One region of the Herbaspirillum sp. GCM10030257 genome, then DNA from elsewhere that is predicted to be linked to it. Evidence: riboswitches for the same ligand, from Rfam matches in the RefSeq annotation. Region 1 holds a riboswitch; the other holds the start of a gene.
The links. Region 1 has a riboswitch for manganese ahead of ACFQUU_RS05700 (TMEM165/GDT1 family protein). Riboswitches for the same ligand answer to the same signal wherever they lie in the genome.

Region 1 (15,504 bases):
CAACCCCGAAGCCGAAATCCTTGCCCAGTTGCTTGGCTGTATTGGCGAGGTAGGTCGGGGTGCAGATATTGGGAGGAAGATTACCGAGTTCCTTGGCCAGATCGACGCCGTTGGCCAGGGCGATACCTTGCGCAATCACGTTCTTGGCTGCGGCATCGGCACCCGCGCTCAAAAAAGCGATCTTTTTGACGCCGCGGGCAGGCGGTTCTTTCTCGCTCTTGGTCACGCTATAGCGATACTCCGTGTCGCGCACCGCGAGAATGGCGCAGCGAATGGCCCAGGCGGTATCGCGTTTCTTGATCTGGTCCAGAGGAAGGGCAATGGCACCGTCCGCCGCGCCGATCGACGAGAACGCCTTGGCGGTTGCCTGCAAGGCAGTGACAAATGTTTTGTCGGAGAGTTCGGCATCCTGGCCCAGGCCTACCAGCAGGATACGCTCGGCGGCGATGCCGTCCAGGCCGCGTAGCAGCAAGGTCGATCCCGGCTTGCCGGTGATGTCGCCGGACTTCAGCGCCGCGGCGATCTGACCTTTGCGGTCCAGAGCCTGAGCGGCCTGCGACAGTTTCTTATCTTCAAATACGCCTACGGCGATGCAGCCTGTCTTGAAACCGGCAAGTCCGGTTTTTGCGTCGAATGGTTTTATGCTAAAGTCCATGGTCACTCCTTTTGAGACGCAATTATAGTCTTCAATTCAATGATCTTTCAGCGCGCTCTTCGTCGCGAATTGGTAAGTACCGCCGGCGCTGTCTTCACCACGCTTTTCACGATCACGATTACCGTGATGCTGATCAAGATACTCGGCCAGGCAGCCGGGGGAAAAATTGCATCGCAGGATGTCATCGCTCTGATCGGATTTGCGGCGCTTCGTTACCTTTCCGTGATCTTGATCCTGACCGGATTCATTTCGGTGCTGGTCGTCGTCACTCGCAGTTACCAGGACTCCGAAATGGTCGTGTGGTTCGCGTCCGGCATGAGTCTGTCAAAATGGATTGCGCCCGTGATGAGCTTCGGCGTTCCCATCGTCATACTCATTGCCTTGCTCAGCTTCTTTGTTACCCCGTGGGCCAATCGCCAGAGTGCGGAGTACCGTGAACGCTTTCAGAAGCGCGAGGACATCGCCAGAGTCTCGCCGGGACGGTTCCAGGAATCGTCATCGGCTGACCGCATCTTCTTTGTTGAGGGCGTCAGTGGTGATTCGACCAAGGTCAGGAACGTCTTCGTCAATACCATACAGAACGGCAGAACCAGTGTCGTGGTGGCCAAGGAAGGAACGATCGCCATCGATGAGCGTGGCGACAAATTCCTTCTGATGGACAAGGGCCGGCGTTATGACGGCGTCGCGAGCCAGTCGGATTTTCGTGTCATCGAGTTCGAGCGCTACGGTGTGCTGGTGGCGCGCCAGTCACAGGCACTGGTCGGCGACATGTCGGCCCGTTCATTGTCAACACCGCTGCTTCTGGCGAACCTGAATAATTTCAACGGTGGTGAACTGGTCTGGCGCCTCTCTCTCCCTATCATGGGCTTGCTGCTGATGCTGCTTGCCATTCCGCTGAGCTTTGTCAATCCGCGCGGCGGCCGGTCCGCCAACCTGCTGATCGCGTTGCTGCTATTCATTATCTACAGCAACATGGTCAGCGTGTTCCAGGCTGCCGTCGTGCAAAAACGGCTCTCGCTGGACACCGCCTGGTGGCCGCTGCATGTTGTCGCCGCCTTGCTGATCGCCTTCCTGTTCTCATGGCGCTTGCTGGTGAACCATCCTTATCATCCGGCTAGCCTGTGGGGTGCGTTCAAGCGCACCGTGTTTACCCGGAAGGCGGCGGTCCGATGAAAGTTTTACATCGTTATGTGGCACGCGAGATCATCGCCGCCGTCATCTTTGCGCTGGTAGCTTTTCTTGCGCTGTTTGCCTTTTTCGATCTGATCGGTGAACTGCCGCAGGTAGGTCGTGGCAATTACCAGCTTCAGCATGCTTTCTTGTATGTGACGATGGGGCTGCCCGGGTATGTCTATGACCTGATGCCGATCGCTGCCTTGATCGGTAGCATTTACACCTTGGCACAGTTGGCGGCGCGCTCCGAATTCACCATCATGCGCGCGTCGGGGCTGTCGACCGGCATGGCGAGCTGGATGCTGGCACGGGTTGGGATCGTGCTCGTCATCGTGACTTTCCTGTTCGGCGAATTTATCGCTCCCGCGACCAGTGCAATGGCTGAAAAATGGAAACTGCAGGCACAGGGCGCGTCGATATCACAGGAATTTCGTACCGGCTTATGGACCAAGGATGTGATCCGCCAAAACGGACTAACCGGTGAAACCGTCGGGACGCGCTTTCTCAATGTAAAGGATGTAACACCGGCCGGCCGGCTGCAAAACGTGAAGCTGTATGAGTTCGACCGCGACTTCCGTCTGATTGCGGTGGTCACCGCAGCGTATGCGGATTATCAGGCCAGGAATGTCTGGCGCTTGTCGGATGTGACGGAGACGAGCTTCGGCGCCAAGCTGAGCGATATCACGGCCACCATTACGACCAAGACCCTGCCAGCGCGCGACCTGGTGTCCGAAATCACGCCAAACATCCTGTCGGTGCTGTTTGCCGATCCGGACCGTATGTCGGCGTATGGCCTCGCCGTGTATACCCGCCACCTTGCGGAAAATAACCAGACGACAGAGCGCTACGAAATCGCGTTCTGGAAAAAGGTGTTTTACCCATTTGCCGTGCTGGTGATGATGGCACTGGCACTACCCTTTGCCTATCTGCATTTCCGCGCCGGTGGCGTCAGCCTCAAGATCTTTATCGGCATCATGATCGGTGTCAGCTTCCAGTTGCTCAATAGCTTGTTTTCGCATCTGGGCCTGCTCAATACCTGGCCTCCGCTGGCGACCGCTGTGTTGCCCAGTATGATGTTCCTGGTGATTGCGATCGGATCGCTATGGTGGGTCCAAAAACACTAGGAAACCTGATGAAACATCGTGCCCTCGTCCTGTTTGCTCATGGTGCCCGCGACCCACGCTGGGCCGAGCCTTTCCAGCGTCTGCAGCGGATTGTTGAAGAGCAGAAGCCGGATGTCGCCGTGTCGTTGGCCTATCTTGAATTAATGACGCCGCGCCTGCCGGAACTGGTTAAAGACCTGGTCGAGGACGGCTGCAAGGAATTGACCGTGGTTCCTGTCTTCTTTGGACAGGGCGGACATGTATTGCGTGATCTGCCAGTGATCATCGATGAAATCCGCCATCAGTATCCGCTGTTGCAGATTACGGTGGCACCGGCGGTCGGAGAGAGTCTGGATGTGTTGAATGCGATCGGACGTTATTGTCTTGGCGCGTTGGGGAATGGGTAAGCATCGCCACGACTACTGCGACACTATTTCCCGTCCGAGTCCTTGTCCGAATTTCGCGGCGCAAACGCCTCGCCAATCATTACAAGCACCGGCCCTTGGCAGCCTGATAAACCCTGTTCAAGACCACCCAGGCTAAGACGCATCACGCGTTCATTCTCCCGGCTGCAATTTTCCACCACGACGACCGGCAGGGCAGGTGAGCGCCCCTGTGCCAGCAATTTTTGCGCAGTGGTGATTGCTTCCTTGCCGCCCATGTACTGGATCAGCGTGTCGCAATCCGGAAGCGTCGTTTCTTCGGGGTGATTGGGTGCGGTGCTGGAAGTAAAAAACGCCACGCTGCGGGCGACGCCTCGTTTGGTTAGCGGTTGCCTGGTGGATGCGGCCGCGGCGAGTGCTGCCGTGATGCCGGGAACAATGTCAACGTCGATGCCGGCCGCTTCAAGTGCGCGCAGCTCTTCATCGGCCCGTCCAAACAGCATTGGATCGCCGCCTTTCAGGCGTACTACCAGTTTGTATTTCTTCGCGCAGGCGACCAGCTGTTCATTGATGACATGCTGGGCAGTCGAGCGCTGTCCGGATCGCTTGCCAACGGAAATCTTGTCGGCTTGCGGACATAGCGCCAGCATCTCTTCGGTCACGAGCGCGTCGTACAGGACAACGTCGGCCTGCGAAAGGATACGCGCGCCGCGGATCGTGATGAGGTCGGCGGCGCCGGGGCCGGCGCCAATCAGGTAGACCTTGCCGAGTGCCCGGCCTGCAACTTCACTTGATGGCATCGGCAGTAGCCTTGACTAATTTATTAAGCCAGCCGGATCATGCCGGCCGCCACCGTCTGGTGGGTCACTTCATCGATCAGGATAAAGGCACCAGTGGCACGGATGGCATCGTACGCATCGGCGGCGAGGGGCTGTTGTACGTTGATCGATACGGTAGCGATATCGTTGAGCCTGAGCGCGTCAGCGTTGCGGCGCTCCTGCGTATTGATATCCAGCAGCGTATCAATCGCAGTCACGCGTGCAGCGACCTGCTTGGTGGTGTGCTTGAGCCAGTACTTGCGACGCATGTCCAGCGGATCTTCCGATAGCCAGCAGATATCGGCATTGACAGACTTCAGCAGCGTGGCAGGGGCTGCGGCTGCCGCCAGCATGTCGCCGCGCGAGATGTCGAGATATTCGTCCAGCAGCACAGTCACCGACTGCCCGGACGTAGCGACGTCATGCGAACCGTCGAGCGTCAGGATATCCTTGACGGTCGCAGTCTGTCCGCTTGGTTGCACCACGAGCTTGTCGCCCTTGCGCACCTTGCCGGCTTCGATACGTCCCATATAGCCACGGAAATCGTTTGCTTCATGCCCATTGTGGCGCGCGACCAGCTGCACCGGAAAACGCAGCGGTTCTTCATGCGAATCTTCGTACACCGACAGCGATTCCAGCAGATTGATCAGGGTCGGGCCCTTGTACCATGGCATCTTGTCGCCAGCGACAACCACATTGTCGCCAGCCAGTGCCGACAGCGGAATCGGACGCACATCTTTCAGGCCGAGCTGTTTGGCGAAATCGAGATAAGCGCCGACGATGCGGTCGTACACGGTCTGGTCATAATTGACCAGGTCCATCTTGTTGACCGCGACAATCACGTGTTCAATGCGCAGCAGGTGGGCAATCGTGGAATGGCGCTTGGTCTGTGTCAGCAGCGTCACGCTGCCGTCATCGCCCAGCTTGACCTTGGACACGTCGATCAGGATGATCACCGCGTCGGCGGTCGATGCGCCGGTCACCATGTTGCGTGTGTACTGTTCATGGCCAGGTGTATCGGCAATGATGAACTTGCGCTTCGGCGTGGCGAAGTAGCGGTAGGCGACGTCGATCGTAATGCCTTGTTCGCGTTCCGCTTCGAGGCCATCAGTCAGCAGCGACAGGTCGACGGTGTCGCCCACTGTGCGCTTGTGCTTGGCGCGGGAAATCGCATCGAGCTGGTCGGCGAAGATGCCCTTGCTGTCAAACAGCAGGCGACCGATCAGTGTGCTTTTACCATCGTCCACCGAGCCCGCGGTGATGAAACGCAGCAGGCCGCGTTCGGCGCCGGCATTGATCGACAGGGCTTGTTGTTCAGCTACGGCGTTCATCAGAAATATCCTTCTTTCTTGCGTTTTTCCATCGATGCTTCGGATGTCTGGTCATCCATGCGGGTCGCGCCGCGCTCGGTGATCTGGGTAACAGCGGTCTCGGCAATGATCGCGTCAACGTCTGCCGCGTCGGAAGCGACCGGGCAGGTGCAGGAGATGTCGCCGACGGTACGGAAGCGCACGACGCGCTTTTCAACGGCTTCGCCTTCGCGTGGCGGCGTCAGATCGGTCAGCGGCACCAGCAGGCCGTTGCGTGGAATGACTTCGCGTTCATGCGCGAAATAGATCGGTGGCAGTTCCAGCTTTTCGCGGGCGATGTATTGCCAGACGTCGAGCTCGGTCCAGTTCGAAATCGGGAATACACGCATGTTTTCACCCGGATGCACACGGGTGTTGTACAGGTCCCAGAGTTCAGGACGCTGGGCCTTCGGATTCCACTGGCCAAATTCATCGCGGAAGGAAAAAATGCGCTCCTTCGCACGAGCTTTTTCCTCGTCGCGGCGTGCACCGCCGATGCAAGCGTCAAACTTGTGCTCGGCAATCGTTTCCAGCAGCGTCACGGCCTGCGCCGCATTGCGTGAATCGGTCTGGGGATTGCGCAGCCGCACCGTGCCGCGCTTGATGGAATCTTCCACCGAACCGACGATCAGGCGCTCACCCAGTTCAGCCACGCGCTTGTCGCGGAAGGTGATCACTTCCGGGAAGTTGTGACCAGTGTCGATATGCACCAGCGGGAACGGGAACTTGCCTGGACGGAAAGCCTTTTCAGCGATACGAAGCAGGACAACGGAATCCTTGCCGCCGGAAAAGAGCAGGGCGGGGTTGGTGCATTCCGCAGCGACCTCGCGCATGATGTGAATCGCTTCCGACTCCAGCCAGTCAAGGTGACGGTTGCTGGCAGCATCCAGAAAAAGTTTTTCGACTGCGGTATTCATAATGTTATCCATGCCATCGTTGTTACGCTATTTGGTTCTTCCCCGTTCTCGGAAGAGATCAGGTTGTCGCGACTGCCTTGATTCTTACCAGCTTGCCGTCGACCACATGCAGTCCGCATTCCTTGGATTCGGGGTTTTCCCACCACCAGCGGCCGGCGCGCACATCCTCGCCAGGCTGGATCGCCCGTGTGCACGGCTCGCAGCCGATCGATGGATAGCCTTTGTCATGCAGCGGGTTGTACGGCACGTTGTTGCTGCGGATGTAGTTCCAAACGTCTTCCTCGGACCAGTCGGCCAGGGGATTGAACTTCGTCATTCCATGCGCAACGTCGTCTTCCTGTACCGCCAGTTCGGCGCGGGTGCTTGACTGGGCGCGGCGCTGGCCGGTGACCCATGCCTTGTTGCCAGCGAGGGCGCGGTTCAGCGGCTCGACCTTGCGGATGCGGCAGCATTCCTTGCGCATGTCCACGCTGTCATAGAAGGCGTTGAGGCCATTCTGCGTGACGTAAGCATCGATCGCCGAAGTCTCCGGCTTGTACAGTGCGACTTCGTAGCCATAGGTTTCCCTGATGCGGTCGACCATGGCCAGTGTTTCCTTGTGCAGGCGACCGGTTTCCAGCGTAAAAATGCCGATCGGCAGTTTCGCCTTCAGGATCAGGTCGGTCAGCACCATGTCTTCCGCAGCCAGGCTGGACGCGAATACCGCCGGCGAAAACTCGTCGGCAATACGCTGCAGCGTTGCCGTCGTATTGTCGACCAGGATATTCAAATCGCTCATGCCGACACTCCGGAGCGCTGCACACGACGGAACAGCGGCGACTTCTGGTCCCACGAGGCCTGATAGACCTCGGAGAAATCGGTCAGTCCCTTGAGTGCGTCATGGATGTTCTTGTCTTCACGTACGGCGAAGGCATCGAAGCCCACGCGTTGCATGTAGAACAACTGGTCGCGCAGCACGTCGCCGATGGCGCGCAGTTCGCCGGTATAGCCGAGGCGGGCGCGCAGGTTATAGGCAATGGAATAGCCTCGACCGTCAGCGAACTTCGGGAAGTCGACGGCGACGAGCTTGAAATGCGACAGCTCACCCTTTAGTTCTTCGGGGCGCTCGCTGCTGCCGATCCACACGCCGAGGTCGGCGCGACCTTCCAGTACAGCGCGTTGCTGCTGCCAGACTTTCAGGGGCACGATCACCTTGCCCGCCGGGATCGCAACGGTGTCGGCCGTATCGTTTTCTGTCAGGCGCAATACGGTCCAGTCATCCGAAACGACTGCCTTGTTCTTGATGATGTTACGCATATGCGTCTTCTCCTATCTTGTGTTCGATGACGATCGGCGTTGCGTAAACGAATTCCTTGAACGGCGCGACGCCAATGCGGCGTGCCGTATCGATAAAGAGTTCATCTTCGTGGCGCTCGCGCAGGTAGACCTGCAGGATGCGGTCGATCACTTCCGGCATCTGATGTGCGGAGAACGACGGGCCAATGATCTTGCCGATGCTCGAATTGTTACCTTGTGCGCCGCCCACCGACACCTGATACCACTCGCTGCCGTCCTTGTCGACGCCGAGAATGCCGATATGGCCGACATGGTGGTGACCGCAGGAGTTGATGCAGCCGGAAATGTTCAGCTCTATTTCACCGATGTCGTGCTGGAAGTCGAGGTTGTCGAAGCGCTCGGCGATATCCGACGCGATCGGGATCGACTTGGCATTCGCGAGCGCGCAGAAGTCGCCGCCCGGGCAGCAGATCATGTCGGTCAGCAGGCCGATGTTCGGCGTCGCCATGCCGTGCGCTTTTGCTTCTTCCCAGACCCTGATCAGGTCCGATTGTTTGACGTCCGACAGCACCAGGTTCTGCTCGTGCGTGACGCGCAGTTCGCCGAAGCTGTAACGATCGGCCAGGTCGGCGGCGAATTCCATCTGCTCGGCGGTCGCGTCGCCCGGCGGCACACCGGTTTTCTTCAGCGACAGTACGACGGCAGCATAACCCGGCACCTTGTGCGGCTTGACGTTACGCTTGATCCAGTTGGAGAACGCCTTGTTGTCGGACTTGAACTGTTCGACGGCCGCATCGCTCGCCGGCAGCGTCTCGTAAGCGGGGGCGGTGAAGAAGGCGGCGACGCGGTCGAGTTCTTCCTGGGTCAGCGTGCTCGGACCATCCTTGATGTCCGCCCATTCTGCTTCAACCTGACGCGCGAACTCTTCGATCCCGATGGCTTTCACCAGGATCTTGATGCGTGCCTTGTACATGTTGTCGCGGCGACCGTACTGGTTGTAGACGCGCAGGATCGCCTCGATGTAGCTCATGACGTGCTGCCACGGCAGGAAGGAACGGATTTCGCTGCCAAGGATAGGCGTACGGCCCATGCCGCCACCCACCAGCACGCGGAAGCCGACCTCGCCCTGCTCGTTCTTTACGACCGACAGGCCGATGTCATGCACCATGATGGCGGCACGGTCTTCCAGTGCGCCGTTGATGGCGATCTTGAATTTGCGGGGCAGGAAAGCGAATTCGGGATTGAAGGTGCTCCACTGACGCAGGATTTCGGCGTACGGACGCGGATCGATGATCTCGTCGGGGGCAATGCCGGCAAATTCGTCGGAAGTGATATTGCGCACGCAGTTACCGGAAGTCTGGATCGCATGCATTTCGACCGATGCCAGCTTGGACAGGATTTCAGGTGTATCTTCGAGCTTGATCCAGTTGAACTGGATGTTCTGGCGCGTCGTGAAATGTCCGTAGCCACGGTCATATTCGCGGGCAATGTGCGCGAACAGGCGCATCTGTTTGGAAGCGAGCAGGCCGTAGGGGACGGCAATGCGCAGCATGTAAGCATGGCGCTGATAGTACAAGCCGTTCTGCAGGCGCAGCGGGCGGAACTCGTCTTCCAGCAACTCATTGGACAGACGGCGGCGCACCTGGTCGGCATACTGTGCAACGCGTTCCTTGACGATCTGATGATCATATTGGTCGTAACGATACATCTTCTTCTTCCAATCTTAAAAAACCAATTTGGCGGCGACACCCGTCAGCGTGGTAGCCAGCAGGCCGCGCAGAAATTTTTCCGGGACCGCTTTCGCGACCAGTGAACCGAGGGTAATGCCGGGAACCGAACCGATCAGCAAGGTGACCAGCAGTTCCCAGTTGATGGAACCGAGATACCAGTGGCCGGCAGCAGCAATGGCTGTCAGCGGAACCGCATAGGCGATGTCGGTGCCGGCAATTTCCGCCGGGGATAGGCGAGGATACAGTAATACAAGAATGGTCGCACCTACCGCCCCGGCGCCGATAGAAGAGATCGTGACCAGGGTGCCGAGCAGGACGCCGACAACCACGGTGACGATCGTCAGGTTGCGGCCTTGCAACTGTTTTTCCGGATGGGCCAGCATCCAGGCTTGCATGCGGCTACGGAACAACAATGCGGCGACCGTCAGCAGCACCGACCCGGCGATGGAATAACGAATGATCTGGCCGATCTGCTTGTCCAGTGCGCCAAAGTATTTCAGCGCCAATGTGGCAAATAGGGCGGCAGGTAGTGCTCCGTAGCAGAGGTGGCGGACCACTTCCCAGCGTACTGTGCCGCGCACACGATGGGCAAGGGTGCCGGCCGTCTTGGTGGCGGACGCAAAAGCGAGGTCGGTGCCGACAGCCACTGTTGGCGAAACGCCAAACATGAGTGTAAGTAATGGCGTCATCAGAGAACCGCCACCGACACCCGTCAGGCCGACCAGCAGGCCAACCGCAAACCCGGAAACTATATAAGAAACAGTCATGTCACCTCGCGCAAAGGAGTGTGAATCGTAATAAACTAATTCCTTATTCCAAACTACTTAGTATTTATTTGCTTATATGCTCATTTGGCATATGCAAGAACAAAAAATAAGGTAGTGTTGCCATAAGGGAAACAATGAATCTTCACCAACTGCGGTTTGTGCGCGAGGCCGTCCGCCAAAACTTCAACCTGACAGAAGCCGCAAAGGCCCTCTACACTTCCCAGCCCGGCGTTTCCAAAGCCATCATCGAACTCGAAGAGGAACTGGGCGTCGATATTTTTACCCGGCATGGTAAGCGCATCCGTGGCCTGACCGAGCCAGGTCGCGCCGTGCTTCGCTCGGTTGAACTGATCATGCAGGAAATCGAGGGGCTCAAGCGCATCGGGAAGGAATTCGCGGCGCAGGACAGCGGCAGTTTTACAATCGCCACAACCCATACACAGGCGCGCTATGCGTTGCCGAAAGTCGTGCAGGCGTTCACGCAGAAGTTTCCCAAGGTCAGGCTATCGCTACTGCAAGGCAATCCCAAGCAGATCGCGGAAATGGTATTGAAGGACCAGGCCGACCTTGCCATTGCCACTGAAGCAATCGCCAACATTGACGGCTTGATTACCTTGCCCTGTTATCAATGGGAGCATGTGGTGGTGGTTCCTCACGGCCATCCTTTGCTGGATGCAAAAGTCATCACGCTGGAAGAGATCGTCCACTATCCGCTGATCACTTATGACAGCGCATTTACTGGCCGCGCGAAGATCGACCATGCATTTGCGATTCGGGAGCTGAAACCGGACATTTTCCTGGAAGCCATTGATGCCGATGTCATCAAGACCTACGTCGAACTGGGCATGGGTGTCGGCATTATTGCCGGCATGGCCTTCGATGCGGAACGGGATAAGGGTTTGCAGGCAATTTCCGTTGGCCATCTGTTTGGATCGAACGTATCGCGTGTCGCGCTGAAGCAGGGCGCCTATTTGCGCAGCTATGTATACAGCTTTATCGAATTGCTGACACCGACGATGAACCGTAAGTTGATCGAACAGGTGATGAGTGGTGAAAAGGATAGCTACGAACTATGAAGCCAGTTCCGGGAAGGCAAATGCAGGCATTGGCCACCTGGCCGTTCGACCAGCGCCGGCAGATCGACTTCGTGCTCACAGATATCGACGACACGCTGACGTCGGAGGGTGCACTCCTGCCAGAGGTGTTGGCCGCCATTAATGATTTGCGTAGCGTCGGCATACGCGTGATTGCCGTGACAGGACGTCCGACCTATTGGGCCATGCCCCTGTTGAAACTGTGCCGGTTTGACGCAGTGATTGCCGAAAACGGCGCCAGCGCGTTCTGGCATGACGTGCAGGGTCGGATGCAATCGTGGTTTTATGCAGATGCATCTACGCGGAAACAGCACCGCGCGGCGCTGGAAGAATTTATACCGGTGCTGCAGCGGCGCTTCCCCGACTTGCCGGTCGCCGACGATGCGCCACAGCGGGTGGGTGATCTGGCGTTTGATATCGGCGAAAACGTCCAGCCCAGGTCAGCTGATGGCGTAACTGCCATCGTGGAATTCATTGCCGCGCACGGCTTTTATGCCACCGCCAGTAGTATCCATGCGCATGCGTCCCTAGCGCATTTTTCCAAGCAGGTTGCCAGCCAGCAGGTGCTTGAAAGCGTCTTCGGTATTGTTGATGCGGACGCCTGTAAGCGCTGCCTTTTTATTGGTGATTCAGGCAACGATGCCGCGATGTTTGCGCATTACCCCTATACCGTGGGCGTTGCCAATATCAGCAAGCACCTTGTGCGACTGGATGTCGCTCCGGCTTACGTCACGCAACAAGCCTGTGGCGCCGGCTTTGTAGAGGCCGCGCGCGCGGTGCTGACCGCGCACGGCATCCCGGAACACAGAAACATTTCTGCCCAGTAACCTTTTATTTGGGTTAAAATCGCACCCGTCATTGGGGAGTAGCCGCCCTCCGAAAACGAGAGGGGCTTGCGTCAACAGACTTAACTTGCGTCATCGACAGCAGGTTATGGCGCAAGCGATCCAGGTTTGGCGAGACCTTTGACCATGCCGCCTCAGCTTAGGGCCGGAGGGCGCATGGTCATTGGTAATTGTCCGGCCCTGGAGCACTTATGGAAGCATTCTTCATTTCGACCGGAATTGTCGCCCTCGCAGAAATGGGCGACAAGACACAACTTCTTTCCCTGCTGCTCGCAGCCAGATTCCGGCGTCCGATACCTATCATTCTTGGCATTCTCGTGGCAACCTTGCTCAATCACGCCTTTGCGGGCGCGCTTGGCAGCTGGCTGACTTCGCTCGTCGGCAAGGACGCCCTGCGCTGGATACTTGGTTTGTCCTTTCTTGCAATGGCCGCTTGGACCATGATCCCCGACAAGCTCGACGACGTTGATGCCAAGCCTGCACGCTTCGGCGTCTTTGGTGCGACAGCGGTAGCGTTCTTCCTCGCTGAAATGGGAGACAAGACGCAGGTGGCGACCATCGCATTGGCAGCAAAATATTCTGCTTTTATCCCTGTGGTGGCCGGGACAACCCTGGGCATGATGCTCGCCAATGTGCCGGCCGTATTCATCGGCAGCCGGATCATGCATGTCGTGTCGCTCAAGCTCGTGCATGGCATCGCTGCGGTGATTTTCGCAATCCTCGGCGTACTTACTCTCCTGAACGTCGGCAATCTGCTGTAAGCCACATTACACGGGTCGGTAACCCAGGCGCCGCGACAACTGTTCCGCGTGCGCCCGTGTGGCCCGGGCAATCTCACCGTCCCAGCTCTCATCGATATGCGCAGACGATCCGACGACGGTCAATGCAAAACGCATCCGACCGTCGTGATCGAAGACCGGCGCCGAGAAAGCATTGAAGCCTGCCAGCAAGCGTTCCGCCGCGCGCGTGACTCCCGAGGCGCGGACCGATGCCGGGTCCAGGTGACCGATCATGCGGGCCATCGCATGGCGCCGTGTTTCTTCGAGCAGGGGTTCGAGTTCCTTGCGCGTTTGCGGCGCGTCGAGCTTTTCACTACGATTCTGGGCGAGTTCGCTGCGCAGCATGGCGTCCGTCTCGGTAGACGGCAGGAAGGCAGCAAAACAAAGTCCGCTTGCGGTATAGGTCATCGGCATGACACTGCCGATCTGCAGGTTGATGGTGACCGGCCTGCGCGACTGCAGCAAGCGGATATAGGTAGGACCAAAATTTCCCCAAGTCGCCAGTGCCACAGTTTCGCTGGTGGCATCACGCAAGGCGGCCATGGTTTCGTCGGCAAGTTTGACGGCGTCCAGCCTGCCGAGCGACACCAATCCCAGTTCCAGTGCCATCGGCCCCAGATCATACAGGCCCGTGGCAGCGTCCTGATATACCAGTCCCACCCGGATCAGACTGACGAGATACCGATGCGCCTTGGCTGCCGGCATGCCTGCCGCCTTGGCGAGGATCGATAGTGACACCGGACCGGCTGCATTGGCCAGGGCAACGAGCAAGGGAGCCGCAACCTCGATCGATTGAATGCCTTGTTGACCTGCCGCAGCAGGTTTGCTCGTGTCGTCGCCGGACGTGTTCACCATGCTTTTCATACAATGCTAGAATGACAGGGCGTTATGGAATGGTAAATGCATTTAACAATGCGTAATAATGTTGGAGTGTAAAGCAAATTGGTCGATGCTGGTTGATGCGGACAGAATTAGCGCCGATGACACCTCACACCGATCATTGACAGTCACCGTCACGTTACAACAAGCGAACAAGCGGCCCGTGTGAGGCCGGTATAAAGGAGATCCATGCGTTATCCACTGATTCTCAAGCTTATCGCCGGCACTGCACTCATCGCGGCCGGCACTCTTGCCAATGCGCAGTCCTATCCTTCCAAGCCGGTTCGCTGGGTCGTACCGTATCCGCCGGGAGGCGGTTCGGACGTGATCGCGCGGACTATCGGAGCGCAGTTATCCAAACAGGTCGGGCAGCCAGTCGTCATCGAAAACAAGCCGGGCGCCGGCACTATCATCGGCGCCGAGACGGCGGCACGTTCGCCGGGTGACGGCTACACCGTTTTTTCGGGCGATAACGGGACCTTCGTGTTCAATGGCGCCTTGTACAAAAAACTTTCCTACGACCCGCAAAAGGATTTCGCGCCGGTTTCCCTGATCGCGCGCTTTCCACTGCTGCTGGTCGCTAATCCAGGCGCGGGATTCAAGGATGCCAAGGACCTGATCAGCAAGGTCAAGGCCGCGCCTGGCAAGTACAACTACGCTTCGGTGGGAGCAGGTAGCCCGCATCATCTGGCAATGGAGATGTTCAAGCAGCGCACCGGCGCCTTCATCGTCCATATTCCGTATCGCGGCGCAGGCCCGGCAGTGCAGGATGTGCTGGCGGGACAGGTGCCTATGATGATCCTCGATCTGGCCACCGCGCTGCCGCACATCAGGACCGGCAAGCTTACCGCGCTGGCGGTCGCCTCCGACAAACGTTTGTCGCTGCAGCCTGACGTGCCAACCTTGAAAGAGCTTGGCTACAACGATCTGGAAATGTACGCATGGCAGGGCATGGCCGTTCCGGTCGCGACGCCCAAGGACATTGTCGCTCGCCTGAACAGTGAAGTGAACAAGGCGCTGACCGCGCCGGACGTCACCAAGCGCCTGACCGACCTCGGTATCGAACCGCTGCCGGGTACCCAGGAACAGATGGCTTCCTATATCAAGAGCGAGACGACGCGCTGGCATGCATTGATCAAGGAACGCGGCATCACGCTTGATTAAACCTACCAAGGACAGGATTTTCAGATGAAACTGGCAACACTCAAGGATGGGACCCGCGACGGTCAGCTGGCCGTGGTATCGCGCGACCTCAAGACTGCGCACCTCGCTGACGGCATTGCGCTGACCATGCAACGCGCACTCGATGACTGGGGTTTTATCGCGCCGCAGCTGGAGCAGCTGTATGAACAGCTCAATGCCGGCAAGGCGCAGCGCAGCTTCGATTTCGACCCCAAGCGTTGCATGGCACCGTTGCCTCGCGCGTATCAATGGGCCGATGGTTCCGCCTATGTCAACCATGTCGAGCTGGTCCGCAAGGCGCGTAACGCGGAAATGCCGGAATCCTTCTGGCATGATCCGCTGATGTACCAGGGCGGCTCCGATGACTTCATCGGGCCGACCGACGACATCGTACTGGCATCGGAAGAGTGGGGCATCGACTTCGAGGGTGAAGTCGCGGTCATCACCGATGATGTGCCGATGGGCACGACGCCGGAGCAAGCGGCAAAACATATCAAGCTGCTGATGCTGGTCAATGACGTTTCGCTGCGCAACCTGATCCCCGGTGAACTGGCA
Region 2 (15,504 bases), on a different contig from region 1:
GCTGTTGGCTTCATCGCGCTCGCGGGCCTCGCCGCTGAGTTCGGTGTCGTCATGCTGGTTTATCTGCGCAATTCATTAAACCAGCGGCTAGCGACTGGGCAAACGTTGACCAGAGACTTGATTATGGACGCCATCCGTGAAGGTGCAGTGCTGCGAGTGCGGCCGAAAGCAATGACCGTGGCCGTCATTCTGGCTGGACTGGTTCCCATCATGTATGGCTCGGGAGCAGGCTCTGAAGTCATGCAGCGCATAGCCGCGCCGATGGTCGGCGGAATGATTTCAGCGCCCCTGCTGTCGTTGTTTGTCATTCCGGCGGCATGGCGTCTTCTTCAGGAGCGAAAACTACGCTCTGCGGCAGGAGCCCGGCTTCACAGCGTCACTGTATGAACTTCTACCACTATTGATTTCACTGCTAACACAAGGAGCAAAAAATGGACGCACCTTTCTACAAATTCGTCGTCGTAACTGGCTTGACAATCCTGGCGTTAAATACCGCGGCTGCTGACCAGGGGAAAGGTGGCATGGGTGATATGGGTGGCATGAAAATGGATGGCATAGAGAGCAACAAAGACTCTGCAAGCAACGTCGGGGTGAATGAAGGCGAGGTCAAATCCGTGGATAAGGATAAAAAGAGCATCACCTTGAAGCATGGTCCAGTCAAATCTGAAACGGTCGAGATGAGCCCGATGACGATGTCTTTTCCAGTCAAAGACGCCGCGCTGCTGGCTCGCGTGAAAGTCGGCGACAAAGTGAAATTCAACATCGAAAACATTAAAAACACTGCGACCGTAACCTCACTGCAGGTTCAGAAAAAGCGGCATTAAGCAATATAGGGCGCGGCACAGGACGGCTGGGCCGCGCATAACAACAGGGAGCGTCGATGTATTTCATTCACCTCCGGGTGTATTAAAGGAGATATCTATGAACCGCACATTGTTGTTGGCAACTTCCATGCTGTCCCTACTAACGCTGGCCGGTTGCGTCACCGACCCGACGTCTCGTCAAACTGACGCGGCAGGCTCAATGCCAATGGCCATGATGGCCGATAAAGGAATGATGGATATGTGCATGGCCCACATGAGCCAAATGACGCCAGACATGATGCAGAATCGCATGGAGATGATGCAAAGGCATCATCAAATGATGGAACCGAAAATGAAGCCGCAGTAACCTGGCTAAGCACCGTGTTCGGCTGCAACAAGCACCTCTTGCTGGCATGCCGGCTTTCAAGGCCAAAAGGACAAGCTTGACTTGTCCTTTTGCTCATCTCGTCTGGTGCGCATGAGTTGCGCTGAAAGGTTACGCTGCGCCGAGATGCTCATAAAGAATGAGGCATCCAATACCTATCAAAATTACGCCGCCCATGACTTCGGCGCGCTTGCCGACAATTATTCCGAGAACTCTGCCGACCATCACGCCCAGCGTGACCATCGTGAACGTTGCAAGCCCGATCGCAGCCGCGGTGACCACAATATTGGCGTCCATGAAAGCCAGGCCGACACCGACGACCATCGCGTCAATGCTTGTCGCAAATCCGGTCACAGCCAATAACCAGAAAGAGTGTCTGCCTGGCTTCTCGACTTCCTCTTCTGCCTCGGAAAATCCTTCGCGAATCATCCTTGCGCCAAGAATCCCCAGAAGAACGAAGGCGATCCAGTGGTCCCACGCGGCCACGTAAGGCGCGGCCACTTGTCCAGCTGCCCAGCCAACGACCGGCGTTAATGCTTCAATGATGCCAAAGATTAGCCCGGTTCGAAGCGCTTCTCGCAGCTGAGGTTTGTGGAGAGCAGCGCCTTTTCCAACTGCTGCCGCAAAGGCATCTGTCGACATGGCAAGGGCAATCAGAGTGGTGGAGATGAAGTTCATTGCAAGCTTTCAGGTCGGGCAAAGACAAATGGCATGCCCAACACAGCCCGACCTCCATCGTGCTGGCATGCCAATGGTCTCGCCAACCTTTCGGCCGCCGGCACCACAGCGAAAAACTTTCCGCCGAGTATGTTGATGCAGGCGCTTCCTGTACAGAAGCCGGCTACTCCCCAATGGGTGCGCCAATATACCATGCTTCAAATTATTGAAGATCGCGAGAAAATCTGAAAGTTGGACTTGACCTTACCATTACTGGAAGGTCTATCTTGACGGTACACCTATGGAGATCTGTATGGATACCGCCCTGAAAACTCAAAACTTTTCTACTGAGCTAACCTTCAAAGTCGAAGGGATGACGTGTGCTTCGTGCGTCTCGCGCGTCGAGAAGGCGTTAAAAGCCGTGCCCGGCGTCAAAAGTGCAGCTGTGAACCTGGCGACGGAGAAGGCCACGGTCCATGTTGAACCTTCCACCACGCTTGATGCGCTGTCGTCAGCCGTGGAAAAGGCCGGCTATGACGTGCCTGGGGAGCCTGTCTCCCTCTCTATTTCCGGGATGACTTGCGCGTCGTGCGTAACCCGCGTTGAAAAGGCGCTCAAGAAGGTTCCGGGCGTCACCGACGCAACTGTCAATCTCGCAACGGAAAAGGCTCAGGTCAAATCGGCTGGCGTATCGATCGACGCTCTTATTGCCGCAGTACAAAAGGCCGGCTACGAGGCTACAGTCGTCACGGACGCCGTCCCAAAGGGCGAAGCGTCCGGCACCCTGCCAACCTGGTGGCCGGTTGCCGTTTCCGCGCTGTTGAGCTTGCCGCTGGTCGTGCCGATGTTTGGCATGCTCTTCGGCCAGGAATGGATGCTGCCGGGCTGGATTCAGCTTTTGCTAGCAACCCCAGTGCAGTTCTGGTTGGGCGCCCGCTTCTATAAGGCTGGTTGGAAGGCGCTTCTCGCACGGTCCGGCAACATGGACCTTCTGGTTGCCATTGGTACCAGCGCGGCATATGGCCTATCCGTCTATCTGCTCGTTGCCCATGCTGGCCACGAAGGCATGATGGAGCACCTGTACTTTGAATCTTCCGCCGTTGTTATCACACTTGTTCTGCTCGGCAAATGGTTGGAGACTCGGGCGAAGCACCAGACCGTCGCTGCGCTGCGGGCACTGGAATCTCTTCGCGCAACGACCGCCATTGTCCGCCGGGACGGTAAGGATCTTTCTGTGCCGGTAGGAGCCGTACGCGTTGGCGACATGGTGATCGTCCGGCCGGGCGACCGCGTTCCAGTAGATGGCACCGTGGTCGAAGGTAGCAGTCATCTGGATGAGTCGCTGTTGACTGGCGAGAGCCTGCCTGTCGCAAAATCGGTGGGAGACAAGGTCACGGGCGGCGCCGTCAACGCAGATGGAATGCTAATCATCGAGGCCGTTGCGGTTGGTGGCGCAACGATGCTTTCGCAAATCATCAAGCTTGTCGAAGATGCGCAAGCGGTCAAGGCGCCCATTCAGCGGCTCGTCGACAAGGTCAGTGCGATCTTCGTGCCGATCGTCCTGCTGATTTCCGCCATCACGTTCTTCGGTTGGGGTTTCTTCACGGGAGACTGGCAGCAAGCACTGCTGAACGCAGTGGCCGTACAGATCATTGCATGTCCCTGTGCCCTCGGTCTGGCGACACCAACTTCAATCATGGCTGGTACGGGTGTCGCTGCAAAGTACGGCATCCTGATCAAGGATGCGGAAGCGCTAGAGACCGCCCACTCGGTGACGACTGTGGCCTTCGACAAGACCGGCACCCTGACAGAGGGCAAGCCAGCTGTTGTCGCCATCGAAGGTGCTGCTCAATCACAGCGCCGCGTGCTGGAGCTCGCCCAGGCAGTGCAGCAGTACAGCGACCATCCGCTAGCGAAAGCTGTGCAGGTCGAAGCCGAAAAGCGCGGAATCACGCTGTGGACTGCAACTGACGCCAAAGCGCTTCCTGGTCGTGGCGTGCAGGCGAATGTCGATGGCGTTGTCACCTATCTTGGTAACACGCGCCTGATGCGGGAAATTGGATTGTCCATCGAACAGATGGAAAAAGTGGCAGCAACACATGAGAGCGCCGGTAGAACTGTCTCGTGGTTGGCGGTTCAGACTGAGACGAAGGTGGAGCTTGCCGGCTTGATCGCATTTGGCGATACGGTCAAGGCTTCAGCCAGGGCAGCGGTGCAGCGGCTCAATGACATCGGCGTGTCCTCTGTCATGCTCACGGGTGATAACTCCGGCAGCGCAAAAGCTGTCGCCACAGCGGTTGGCATTAGCGAATTCAGGGCAGAAGTTCTGCCGGCCGATAAGGCCAATGTTGTCAATTCATTGAAACAAGGCGGGAAGGTGGTCGCGATGGTAGGTGATGGTATCAACGACGCGCCGGCGTTGGCGTCCGCAGATGTCGGCATCGCCATGTCGACCGGAACGGACGTTGCCATGCACACTGCTGGCATTACGCTCATGCGTGGAGACCCGACGCTCGTGGCCGATGCGATCGACATTTCGAAGCGCACCTACCGGAAAATCCGCCAGAACCTGTTCTGGGCGTTTATCTACAACCTCGTTGGCATTCCGCTGGCCGCGTTTGGCCTACTGAATCCAGTCATCGCCGGCGCCGCAATGGCATTCAGCTCGGTGAGCGTCGTTAGCAACGCGCTCCTGTTGAAGCGGTGGAAACCGGCGAGGCAAACAGCGTAACAAGTTGACGACGTAAGATTTGCAGGTCATTTTTCTTTTTTAGGATATAGACGTGAAGACCTATCAGTGCATCGTTTGCGGTTTTGTATATGACGAAGCGGCCGGAATGCCAGAAGAGGGTATCGCACCGGGAACAAGGTGGGATGACATTCCGGCAGATTGGGCGTGCCCGGACTGCGGAGTCGCCAAGTCGGATTTTGAGATGGTACAAATTTAAGGAGGCAATTATGAATATCGGACAAGCTGCCAGCGCCACGGGCGTCACTGCAAAAATGATTCGCTATTACGAAAGCATTGGGCTCATCAAAGAAAGTTCGAGAACGGATTCCGGATATCGCACGTATGGCTCCAGGGATTTGCATACGCTACGCTTCGTCAAACGTGCGCGTACCCTAGGCTTTTCACTCGAACAGATCCGGGATTTGCTCTCTCTGTGGCAAGATCCTGGCCGGGCAAGCAAGGACGTGAAAGCGGTGGCAAAAGCGCATGTGGCGGACCTCGACCGGCGCATCACTGAGCTGGTCGAAATGCGCGACACCCTTACTTACTTGATCAAGAATTGTGCAGGCGACCATCGACCGGATTGTCCCATCCTGGTCGGTTTGGAAAAAGACGACTCGACCGTCGCGGCGCACTGCGCGCATTGATGCAGAGGACGAACCCATATGGACACGCCAGCAATTCCGTTCCGACTGCCGGCCGAGCGGCGGGCTCAACGGCTCAATGAATTCAACAATCGGCGGGAGATTCAGTGGTTTGGTTTCGAAGGGCCTTCGAGGCATCTGGCACGGCTGTTGTCACCTTCAGGAACTTCAATGAAGGTGTTCACGGCGGCGGTGGCACCGCCGCGATCAATGGCGGCGTCATTTCCGATGGGTTTGACGCGGCGTTTGTTTTAGCTGGCCTCGGGCAATAGGATGTAGACGTTGTGGTCACACTGGAACTGTCAGTCCAATTTCTGAGCTTGGCGAAGGCGAGCAACGCCCTTGCGTTTCAAGCGGAAGCGATTCGCTCAGCAAAAAACTTTTGTTTTCTTAGAGGAGTCCTGTACGAGCGAAGCGATGAACGCTCGCCTCATTACGTCGCTGCGACCGGGATGGTCGCCCCCGTCAAATAGTCAACGGTTCAGAGAGATCAAGATTCATCGCCGCTCATGCATCACAAAACAAGATGAAGCGCGACTAGGGCAATGTCAGGGTGACCTCTTTGTTCATGGGCGGATAACAAACGCCACTCTTCTCGTTACACCCCTGGTAGTTCGCAGCCAGCGTCACATTTTTTGCGTTCGGTGCGCGCTCAAGGGAAATCTGAGCTTGGATGTGTTTTTCGTACGTTTCCATCTTGCCGAACGTTGGATCATTCTTCACCTTGCCGGCCGGCAGGTTGACCGATTTGATGGCCACTCCGCGCGTGTTTTTCAACGCAAAGCGGATTCTCTCCCTGTACAGGTAATAACCATTTGCCGGGATCAGATCGACAACCAGCGTCGTCGGTCCGGAAGCCGCCACCTTCAATTTGAATGCTTGGTCAGGCTCCAGAAGCTCCTCTTCCTTCGGACTGGAAAGGAGGTCGCTGAGCCGCATCTGTATTCCAGGAGTTGTTGATTGCTGGGCCATGATCGGCAGATGCACGGAGAAGGAAACCATCACGAACATCAGGCACTTGGATATGTGGTTCTTTAACATGGGTTGTTTCAACTTCGAATGTGGATGCGGTTTTGCTTCGTAAAGTATAGATTCTAAGCAACCGGACTTAAACGAAGGCTGATCTGCTCTGTTTTATTTCATTACAGGATACTCCGCTGCCAATAACCGATTTGGTACTCAGAAGTTGAGTGGACGATATTCCTTGATTTCTCGACTCAAGGAAGACGCGGCTCCTGGAATGAGGTCCAGATCAGTTAAACAACCAGGCTATTTCCCTGTGCCGCGAAGACGCAGCGCATTAGTAATAACAGAAACTGAACTGAGGCTCATCGCCAGTGCGGCAATCATCGGCGATAGCAGTTGGCCCGTGAATGGATAGAGCAAACCAGCAGCCAGAGGGATACCGAGTGCGTTATAAATTAAAGCAAAGCCGAGGTTCTGGCGCATATTGCGCACAGTATCGACAGAGAGGTTGCGGGCACGAGCAATGGCTCGCAGGTCGCCTTTGACCAACGTGACATGCGCGCTGTTAATGGCGACATCGGTCCCGGTTCCCATCGCGATGCCGACGTTGGAGCGTGCGAGCGCTGGCGCGTCGTTGATACCGTCGCCTGCCATTGCTACAACCTTTCCTTCTTTCTGCAGGCGTTCAACATGCATAAGTTTGTCCTGTGGCTTAACCTCGCCATAGACTTCGTCTATGCCAAGTTTCTTCCCGACCGACTTTGCTGTAGTAACACCATCACCGGTCGCCATCACGACCTTCAGCCCTGCCTCTCTCAGTGTTTGTAACGCCTCGGAGGTAGTGGCTTTGATCGGGTCAGACACCGCCAGCAGTCCAACTAGCCGTCCATCTGCTGCAAGGTACATGACACTGGCGCCTTCATTTCGTAGCACCTCTGCCTGGTCGACTAGGGCACGCCAGTCGACTTTTTCCATATCCATCAGAGCGGTATTGCCCAAGGCGATGCGCTTGCCCGCGACTACACCGCGTACGCCAATACCGCTCGAGGACTCGAAGGTTTCCGGTTTATCCAACGCCACACCGCGTTTGCGTGCTTCCTCAACGATGGCATGGGCCAACGGGTGCTCACTTCCTTGGTCAATGCTAGCCGCAATCTGCAAAACGTCTTTGTCCGTAAATCCTTGCGCTGGTACGACTCTGTCGAAAGCAGGTTTGCCTTCTGTCAGTGTGCCCGTCTTGTCGACAATAAGGGTGTCGATTTTTCGCATTGCCTCTATGGCAGCGGCATCCCGGAACAGGATGCCTTGCGTTGCGGCGCGACCGGTCGCCGCCATAATTGACATTGGCGTGGCGAGACCAAGTGCACAAGGACAAGCAATGATCAAGACTGCGACGGCATTGACGAAGCCGTAGACCCAGCTTGGCTCGGGACCGAAAAAGCCCCAGCCAAACAATGTCAGAAGTGCAATGCCGACGACGGCAATGACAAAGTAGCCCGCGACGATATCGGCCAGTCGTTGCATCGGCGCACGGGACCGTTGGGCATTCGCCACCATCTGAACAATCTGCGAGAGCAAGGTCTGTGAGCCGACTTTTTCGGCGCGCATGATCAGACTGCCGCTGGTATTGATGGTGGCCCCAATAAGCTTGTCGCCCGCACGCTTAGTGACCGGCACAGGTTCGCCTGTCAGCATAGATTCATCCAGCGCACTTTCGCCCTCCAGTACCTCACCATCTACCGGCACTTTTTCACCAGGACGGACCCGAAGCATGTCTCCGATATGGACATGGGTGAGCGGGACGTCCTCTTCCTTAGCATCGGTCCCTATACGCCGCGCAGTCTTGGGGGCGAGGCCGAGGAGGGATTTGATAGCCGCAGAAGTCTGGGAGCGTGCACGCAGTTCGAGAATCTGGCCCAGAAGCGTTAAGGAAATAATGACGGCTGCTGCCTCGTAATACACGCCAACGCGGCCGTGCATCTGGAACGTGGACGGAAACAGGTCGGGCGCGACGGTCGCTACTACGCTGTAGATATAGGCAGCGCCGGTACCGGTGCCAATCAGCGTCCACATATTTGGACTGCGGTTTGCAATGGACTGAGCCCACCGCACGAAGAATGGCCATCCGGCATACAGGACTACCGGTGTACTAAGGGCAAGCTCTATCCAGCTTTGTCCAGGAAGTCCTTGCGGGAAGATTTGGTGGCCGAACATTGCCAGAACCGTCACGATGACTGTAAGTGGTAGCGTCCACCAAAAGCGCCGGCGGAAATCGACCAGTTCGGGGTTCTCTTCCTCCTCCAACGAAGGCATCATCGGTTCAAGCGCCATACCGCATTTGGGGCAATTTCCAGGTGCTGGCTGGCGAATTTCAGGGTGCATTGGACACGTATAGACTGTGCCTTCTGGTATGGCTTGTGGCGGTTCGCCCTTAATGTGATTTACATAGGCTTCAGGATTGGCTTTGAATTTTCCCATGCATTTGGTACTGCAGAAATGATAGGCAGTCCCTTTGTACTCAGCCGTCCTCTCCGGATTCGCACTTACCTTCATTCCGCATACTGGATCCTTGTACGGCTTCTCAGGTGCGGTCAGAGTATCGCCATGTCCTTGGTGCCCATGTTGGTGACCGTGGTGGTCATGTCCATGGTCATGGTCATGGTCTTGACCATGGTGATGTTGATGTCCTTTGGTGCGGTTTTCCATGGGACCTCCTATGAGATGCTGCATTCAACGGTGAAGTGAATCGCTGTCTATGGGATGCTCTGTTCCACGCCGGCTACGTTACACCATAGCTATGTGCATCGTAGTCAGGGCATTAATAAAATTGATTGACTCATGTCAAGTTTTGCAAAATAGGTTTGTCGAGGAGCTTAAAACGGCACTAGATGGTTTCCCTGGCATGGTTAATCGAGTACTTTGGTATTTCTACAACTATCTCATCGTTATTATTGACGATGGCTTGGCACGACAATCTGGATCGAGGTTGCAGACCCCATGCCGTGTCGAGCATGTCCTCTTCATTTTCACCCATGGGATTCAGTAAATCGAAACCTTGCTTTACAACGACATGGCAGGTAGTGCACGCACCAACTTTTCCGCATGCATGCTCAATGTCGATATTGTTATCCAGCAAGGCGTCGCAAATAGTGGTTGCGCCGGCTGCTTCGATGGTTGTTCCATGTGGCGTATATTCAGGATGCGGCAGTACTGTGATTTTTGGCATGATGTGAGCCTCCATATACAAAGGGAGCGGCTTTGCAGCTGCTCCACTAGGCCGTCATACTATAGGGCTCGCCGTGACAGGGTAGCCGGCGTCTTTGATTGCGGCCGCAACATCGTCGAGATTTGCTGACGTATCGATGCGTACCTTCTTCGCCTTCAGGTCCACATCAACCTTCGCATTGCTATCAACCATCTGAACTGACCGTGTGACGCTGCGTGCGCAACCTCCGCATGTCATACCTTCGACTTGTAGCTCATACATGGTAATACCTCCTTTGTTAAGTGAGATATCACTGTAGACCTTCCCGCGATGGGAAGGTCAAGTAGGTCTTGTGAGAAAGTAGAAGATGGCCGTCATTAATGTGCCACAGCACCTCCAGGCATGCCTTGCTGCATGGCTGGTACACCGGCAGCCATGCGGCGGCACTCATCCGCGCAACGTCGGCACGCCTGAGCACACTCCTGGCAATGGCTCATCTGATGCTTTGCGCATTCCTCGCCACAAGCCTCGCATGCGTCAGCACAAAACTGACAGATTGCGGCAGCCATCCCGCTTCCACGAGCCATATAAGCCTGCGGCTAATCTGCAAATCGCGGCACAATCAATATCGAGGGCAATGCAACGCGCCATCATTTTTACGTCTTGCTCCTTCAGGCAACTTGCGGCGCAGTGGTCGCATGCCGTCGCACATTCATAACACGCTTCAATACATGACTTAAACTCGTCATTTGCCATCATAATTCTCCTAAGTTTGAATTACGCTTACGGATCTTGACAGTAGTGTTATTGTCGTGTGACCGACGCAGCTGTGGCGGACTGCGTAGCAGTGCCTGTCGTCGGTTGGAAATCACAGATTGAGAACTGTTTGCAGAGCATTTCGCGCATATCGTTTACTTCCATAATCTGATGATGCACGATACCTTCGCAGTAGCCTTTTAGCTGGTGATGGTCGTTGTCAGCTTTGACTTGACAGTCCAAGCTGGGATGAAGCGCACCGTAGTGATGGTTGCTAAATACTTGAAGGAAGGTTCTCTCAAACTGGGCGCCTCCTGGTGCTTGTTCGAGAAGTTGAATTTGTTGCTGACCTTCAGGCCTAACTGTTGGCGTGTGGTTTACACCATACCATTCACGTAAGAATTTTTGCGCCTTTGCAATCTCTTCCCGCTGCATACGGTTTCCCATTCGCGCCATCGACTTGACGTCTTCCATGCCTGCCTTTGGTGGCGTCGCTGAAGTTCCTGGCGTAGGCGATGTACCTTCTTGTGGGTTGTTGACAGGAGGGTCACGTTGAACGTCTGTGCCTGCTGCCAGTTCGGTCATCCGCAATGCCGAGTAGTGGTGATCAATGATGAAGGTGAGGTAGTCACGCTCAAACTGTGCGGTAGCACCGCGTCCAGGACCGTCTGCCTGGGCGGGTGTCATCACGATTGCCGAGAGCGTTAATGCAGTTACCGTGAGACCCTTGAATAGGCGAAGTGAACAAGTTACTTGGGTCGAAGTTCCAGAGTCGTAAGCCACTCGATGAGACATGATGCATTTCCTTTAAAGTGAATGTAAGAATGATGCAAGTCCGTGTCCTCCTTGAGCGCGTATAGCAGCTCTTTGGCTGCTCTCGTCTCATGTCGGTCACTTGGTAGCAAGCCTCCATTCCTTCTTCCACTTGCTCATCTGCGCTATTTCCTTCTTTTGCTCATCAATGACTTTCTGGGCCGTTTTCTTGACCTCCGGATGCTTAGCCTTGGTCAATGCCGACTGAGCCATTTTCACAGCCCCCTGATGATGTCTTGTCATCATGTCGAGAAACATGGCATCAAAAGGGTCACCAGTGCTTGCCTCGAGCTTTTCCACGGACATTCCCTTCATGGATTCCGCCATGCCGGGCATCTTCATATTGATGGCATCCCCCTTATCCGGGTACCACTGATTCTTCCACTCTGTCATCTGCTTGATTTCATCTTGTTGGTCGTCGATGATTTTCTTCGCCATTTGTTTCAGTTCGTCATGTGATGACCTTTTCTCGACCAGTTGAGCCATTTCGATTGCGCTCTGGTGGTGTGCCGCCATGGTGTCCAGAAACTGGTGCTCGAACTCCGCTTTGGACGCATCGGGTGAGCTCTGCATTGAACCGTGACTCATCTTCCCTGGAGAGGATTGACTGCCATGCATCCCGGAATGCGCTCCGGCCTTTTCTTGTGATATCGCAGGTGCTGATAGAACGATGGATGTCAGCGCTATGGCTGCAATTGAAGGGATGTGCATACTTGCTCCTAAAGTTGAATAAATGGTTTGACTGTAATAAGCAACCTGATTCAAGCGATAGGAGTGTACTTGTCGAAAATTGTTCTCATTTCGTCAAGCAGTTATACGTTATTTTTTATTTATCTTTTGTATGCACTTTGCGAGCGTGCAGGCGACTTCCTGGACTGGGGATCCATGCGCCTATGAGAGGTCTGGCGGCATCATATGCGCCAGACCATTAGAGAGCTTTACTGTTATTGCTTAGCGTCGATCTGTGTCACGATGAATTGACCACCTTCCTTTTCGGCGACGAAGCTTACCTTGTCGCCTTGCTTCACTTTGTCGAGCAGCGATGGGTCTTTGACTTGAAATACCATTGTCATAGCGGGCATATCGAGGTGCTTCAACTCAGCATGACGAATGGTGATTTTCTTTGCATCCTTATCCACTTTTCGGATTTCGCCGTCAGTTGTTTGACTAGCTGACGATGCGGAACTAGCCGGTGCAGCCGAATGCGATGCCGCATACAAGCTAAACGGAGTAGCAGCGAGCATTGCGCTGACGAATGTCAGTTTTGCGATTGTCTTCATTGTCGAATCCTTTCGGGTGAGATTAGTTGTAATGCTTATAGACGGAATGCTTGCCATTGCCTTGCACCAGCATCACGTCGTATGGGTCCTTGCGTGGGCTTTCCATTCCGGGTGAGCCCAAAGGCATTGCAGGAACCGTTAATCCTTTTGCTTTCGGTTTCTCAGCGAGGAGCTTTTTGATTTCTGTTGCAGGTACATGACCTTCCAGGGCATAACCTTGGACCATGCCGGTGTGGCATGAGCCTAGCTCTTGCGGGATACCGAACTTTTCTCTGTAATCTGACGGATTGGCCACGTTTTGGGCATTGACCTTGAAACCGTTCGACTCCAGATGCTTGACCCACTCGGAGCAGCACCCGCAGCTTTCGCTCTTATAGACTTCAATAACCGGTGTCGCAGCGTTAGCTGACAGATGTACCGCCAACACTCCTACCAGTGCCGCCTTGAACAACATATGTTGTTTCATGACTATCCTTTCTTGACGGTGATTTTTCCAATCATCCCTGCTTCAAAGTGGCCCGGGATCAGACATGCGAAGTAAAACTCGCCTGCCTTGGTGAACTGCCAGACCATTTCCTCTTTTTTGCCCGGGCTGACATGGGACATGTAGGGCTCGTCGTGCTCCATGCCAGGATGTTTTTTCATCAGCTCACCATGCTCTTTCAGCTCTGCCATGGTGCCGATAACCATTTCGTGCATTATCTTTCCCTTGTTGGTGACGACGAATTTGATGGTCTCTCCCTGTTTGACGGTGATATCTGCCGGACCAAAGCGCATGGTGTCAGCCATATCAATAGCAATCGTCCTTGTCGCCTTTTTCGGGTCGCCTTGCTTACCAAACGCATGTTCTTCGGTGGAGATTGACGCGTTGGCGTCCGCCATTTTGTGAGTCTCGCCAGAATGTGCATGTGCGGTGGACGCGCCAAACGTCGCTGCAAATGACATTGCGATGGCGGAAAACGCCTTGATTGCGGTTTGCTTGTTCATATAGTTTCCCTTGATATTTTGGTCAATATTTTTTAGTGATGTCCGTTATGACCAGTCGGCTTTCGTACTGTCATTTCAACGCTTCCAGTCTTGTTTGCTAAGGGCATGGACTGTCCGCCTGCAGAGCCGCTGCGTGTAGGCGCCGGCACTTCTCCCTTCCATTCGTAGGCCACAGTACCGGCTGGGTGCTTGTACCAGCCCGGGTCTTTGTAATCGCCTGGCTTCTGGTCTTTGCGTACCTTGACCACAGTGAACATGCCACCCATTTCGACGCCACCGAACGGACCCTTGCCACCCATCATCGGCAATGTGTTGTCTGGAAGCGGCATCTCCATCTCGCCCATGTCAGCCATTCCGCGCTCACCCATGACCATGTAGTCAGGCACGAGCTTGTTGATTTTCTGCGCGACACCGCGATGGTCCGCACCAATCATGGTTGGCACGTCGTGCCCCATCGCGTTCATGGTGTGGTGGGATTTGTGGCAATGGAACGCCCAGTCCCCCAGGTCGGTTGCGTCGAACTCGATCGCACGCATCTGGCCTACCGCGACGTCGGTCGTGACTTCTGGCCAGCGTGACTCTGGACGAGTCCAACCTCCATCAGTGCCTGTCACGACGAACTCGTGACCGTGCAGGTGAATAGGGTGGTTAGTCATGGTCAGATTGCCGAAGCGGATACGCACACGGTCGCCCTGGCGAACATTCATCGAGTCGATACCGGGAAAAACCCGGCTATTAAACGTGAACAGGTTGAAGTCCAGCATCGTGTTGACCTTTGGCGTGAAGCTGCCCGGCTCGATGTCGTAATTGCTCAGCAAGAAAACGAAGTCACGGTCCACCTTCATGAAGTTTGCATTCTTCGGATGGGTCACCCAGAACCCCATCATACCCATGGCCATCTGCGTCATTTCGTCCGCATGCGGGTGATACATGAACGTGCCCGGCCGCTTTGCTTCAAACTCGTAGACGAACGTTTTCCCTGCCGGGATGCCGGGCTGTGTGAGTCCTGTTACGCCATCCATGCCGTTCGGCAGACGCTGGCCATGCCAGTGGATGCTGGTGTGCTCAGGCAGTCTGTTTGTTACGAAGATTCGGACGCGGTCACCTTCCACCACTTCAATGGTCGGACCTGGCGATTGGCCGTTGTAGCCCCACAAGTTGGCCTTCATGCCAGGAGCGAGCTCACGTACGACCGGTTCCGCTATGAGGTGAAATTCCTTGACGCCGTTGTTCATGCGCCATGGCAGTGACCAGCCGTTCAGCGTCACGACGGGGTTATAGGGGCGGCCGTTCGGCGGTACCAAAGGAGCTGCTGTAGCAGCGCTTTCCATGATTGGCGCTTCAGGCAACGAGGCGGCGCCGACACGGCTGACCACGCCTGCGCCAACCAATGCAGCTGCGCCTGTAAAAAAATCTCTACGGGAAACCATTTCTATTCCTTTTCAGTGTTCTGCGCCGCCGGCCTCAGCAGGGACGGCACTACGAATTTCAACGTTGCTTCCACCAGTACCATTGATAGCAGCTTGCAAGGCTGTTTCGGCTATCCAAAAATCGCGTTGCGCCTCAATGGCGGTATTCACGCTACTTACCTGGTCGCGCGCGTCGGTCAGCAGTTCGAAGACACTGGCCAGCATGCCGTTGTAACGGAGGAGTACTTCATCGGAAATCTTCTTCCGCAGGGGGACGACTTCGTTCTGGTAGTGCCTTGCCAGGTCATAGGTGGTGCGGTAGGCTGAATAAGCCTCCCTTACCTGCGAGCGTGCGCGGATGGCAAGGTCGGCGGTCCGGTGCACCGATTGCATGTACATCGCCTCTGCGCGCGCGGTCCGGGCGCCGCTCCAGTCAAACAACGGGAGTTCCAGCTCAATCTCGTAACCGTTTGCGCGCGGGGCACCGGTTTCGCTCATGTTTGTATAGCCGGCATCCAGGACATTGATGAAACGTGTTGCCTTGGTCAGACCTAGTGCACTGGCGGTAGCGTGAGCGTCGCGCTTTGCCATTTGTACGTCGAGGCGCTGCTCCATTGCCAGCTGTTCAATGTTGGCGATATCGCGAGGCGCCTTCGGCAAATCAGGCAGCCTGTCCGGCAGCTTGAACGCAGTGTTGGCCCCCCACAATCCAAGGAGACGGGTAAGCTGCTCGCGTGCAGCTGTCGCGTTGTGGCGCGCACGGGCAACCTGAGCGGTAGCGTCGGCATAAAAAACCTGCTCGCGTGCCTGGTCAAGTTTGCTGACGTTGCCAACTTTTGCCAGCCGCTGCGAAAGTTCGGCACCTGCA

Region 2: it holds a riboswitch for manganese, as region 1 does, so the genes downstream of both, mntP (manganese efflux pump MntP) here and ACFQUU_RS05700 (TMEM165/GDT1 family protein) in region 1, are expected to answer to the same signal.

The regions. Positions count from the first base shown of each region.
Region 1 covers NZ_JBHTDH010000003.1:217,639-233,142, reverse strand. The annotation lists gene ACFQUU_RS05765 (leucyl aminopeptidase) at 1-655, opposite strand, end outside; gene lptF (LPS export ABC transporter permease LptF) at 695-1,828, shown strand; gene lptG (LPS export ABC transporter permease LptG) at 1,825-2,952, shown strand; gene ACFQUU_RS05750 (sirohydrochlorin chelatase) at 2,961-3,338, shown strand; gene cobA (uroporphyrinogen-III C-methyltransferase) at 3,362-4,114, opposite strand; gene ACFQUU_RS05740 (sulfate adenylyltransferase subunit 1) at 4,138-5,463, opposite strand; gene cysD (sulfate adenylyltransferase subunit CysD) at 5,463-6,398, opposite strand; gene ACFQUU_RS05730 (phosphoadenylyl-sulfate reductase) at 6,457-7,176, opposite strand; gene ACFQUU_RS05725 (DUF934 domain-containing protein) at 7,173-7,694, opposite strand; gene ACFQUU_RS05720 (nitrite/sulfite reductase) at 7,687-9,381, opposite strand; gene ACFQUU_RS05715 (sulfite exporter TauE/SafE family protein) at 9,397-10,170, opposite strand; gene ACFQUU_RS05710 (CysB family HTH-type transcriptional regulator) at 10,305-11,246, shown strand; gene ACFQUU_RS05705 (HAD-IIB family hydrolase) at 11,243-12,091, shown strand; yybP-ykoY riboswitch at 12,113-12,296, shown strand; gene ACFQUU_RS05700 (TMEM165/GDT1 family protein) at 12,301-12,870, shown strand; gene ACFQUU_RS05695 (IclR family transcriptional regulator) at 12,877-13,743, opposite strand; gene ACFQUU_RS05690 (Bug family tripartite tricarboxylate transporter substrate binding protein) at 13,957-14,931, shown strand; gene ACFQUU_RS05685 (fumarylacetoacetate hydrolase family protein) at 14,956-15,504, shown strand, end outside.
Region 2 covers NZ_JBHTDH010000010.1:150,634-166,137, forward strand. The annotation lists gene ACFQUU_RS16765 (efflux RND transporter permease subunit) at 1-387, shown strand, start outside; gene ACFQUU_RS16770 (copper-binding protein) at 432-824, shown strand; gene ACFQUU_RS16775 (hypothetical protein) at 922-1,170, shown strand; gene mntP (manganese efflux pump MntP) at 1,300-1,866, opposite strand; yybP-ykoY riboswitch at 1,877-2,055, opposite strand; gene ACFQUU_RS16785 (heavy metal translocating P-type ATPase) at 2,159-4,576, shown strand; gene ACFQUU_RS16790 (rubredoxin) at 4,629-4,793, shown strand; gene cueR (Cu(I)-responsive transcriptional regulator) at 4,804-5,223, shown strand; gene ACFQUU_RS16800 (protein-disulfide reductase DsbD N-terminal domain-containing protein) at 5,758-6,261, opposite strand; gene ACFQUU_RS16805 (heavy metal translocating P-type ATPase) at 6,490-8,781, opposite strand; gene ACFQUU_RS16810 (hypothetical protein) at 8,791-8,931, shown strand; gene fdx (ISC system 2Fe-2S type ferredoxin) at 9,071-9,412, opposite strand; gene ACFQUU_RS16820 (heavy-metal-associated domain-containing protein) at 9,467-9,673, opposite strand; partial or broken gene ACFQUU_RS16825 (four-helix bundle copper-binding protein) at 9,769-10,147, opposite strand; gene ACFQUU_RS16830 (DUF305 domain-containing protein) at 10,196-10,942, opposite strand; gene ACFQUU_RS16835 (DUF305 domain-containing protein) at 11,039-11,671, opposite strand; gene ACFQUU_RS16840 (copper-binding protein) at 11,905-12,297, opposite strand; gene ACFQUU_RS16845 (DUF411 domain-containing protein) at 12,263-12,706, opposite strand; gene ACFQUU_RS16850 (plastocyanin/azurin family copper-binding protein) at 12,709-13,227, opposite strand; gene ACFQUU_RS16855 (multicopper oxidase family protein) at 13,260-14,657, opposite strand; gene ACFQUU_RS16860 (TolC family protein) at 14,670-15,504, opposite strand, start outside.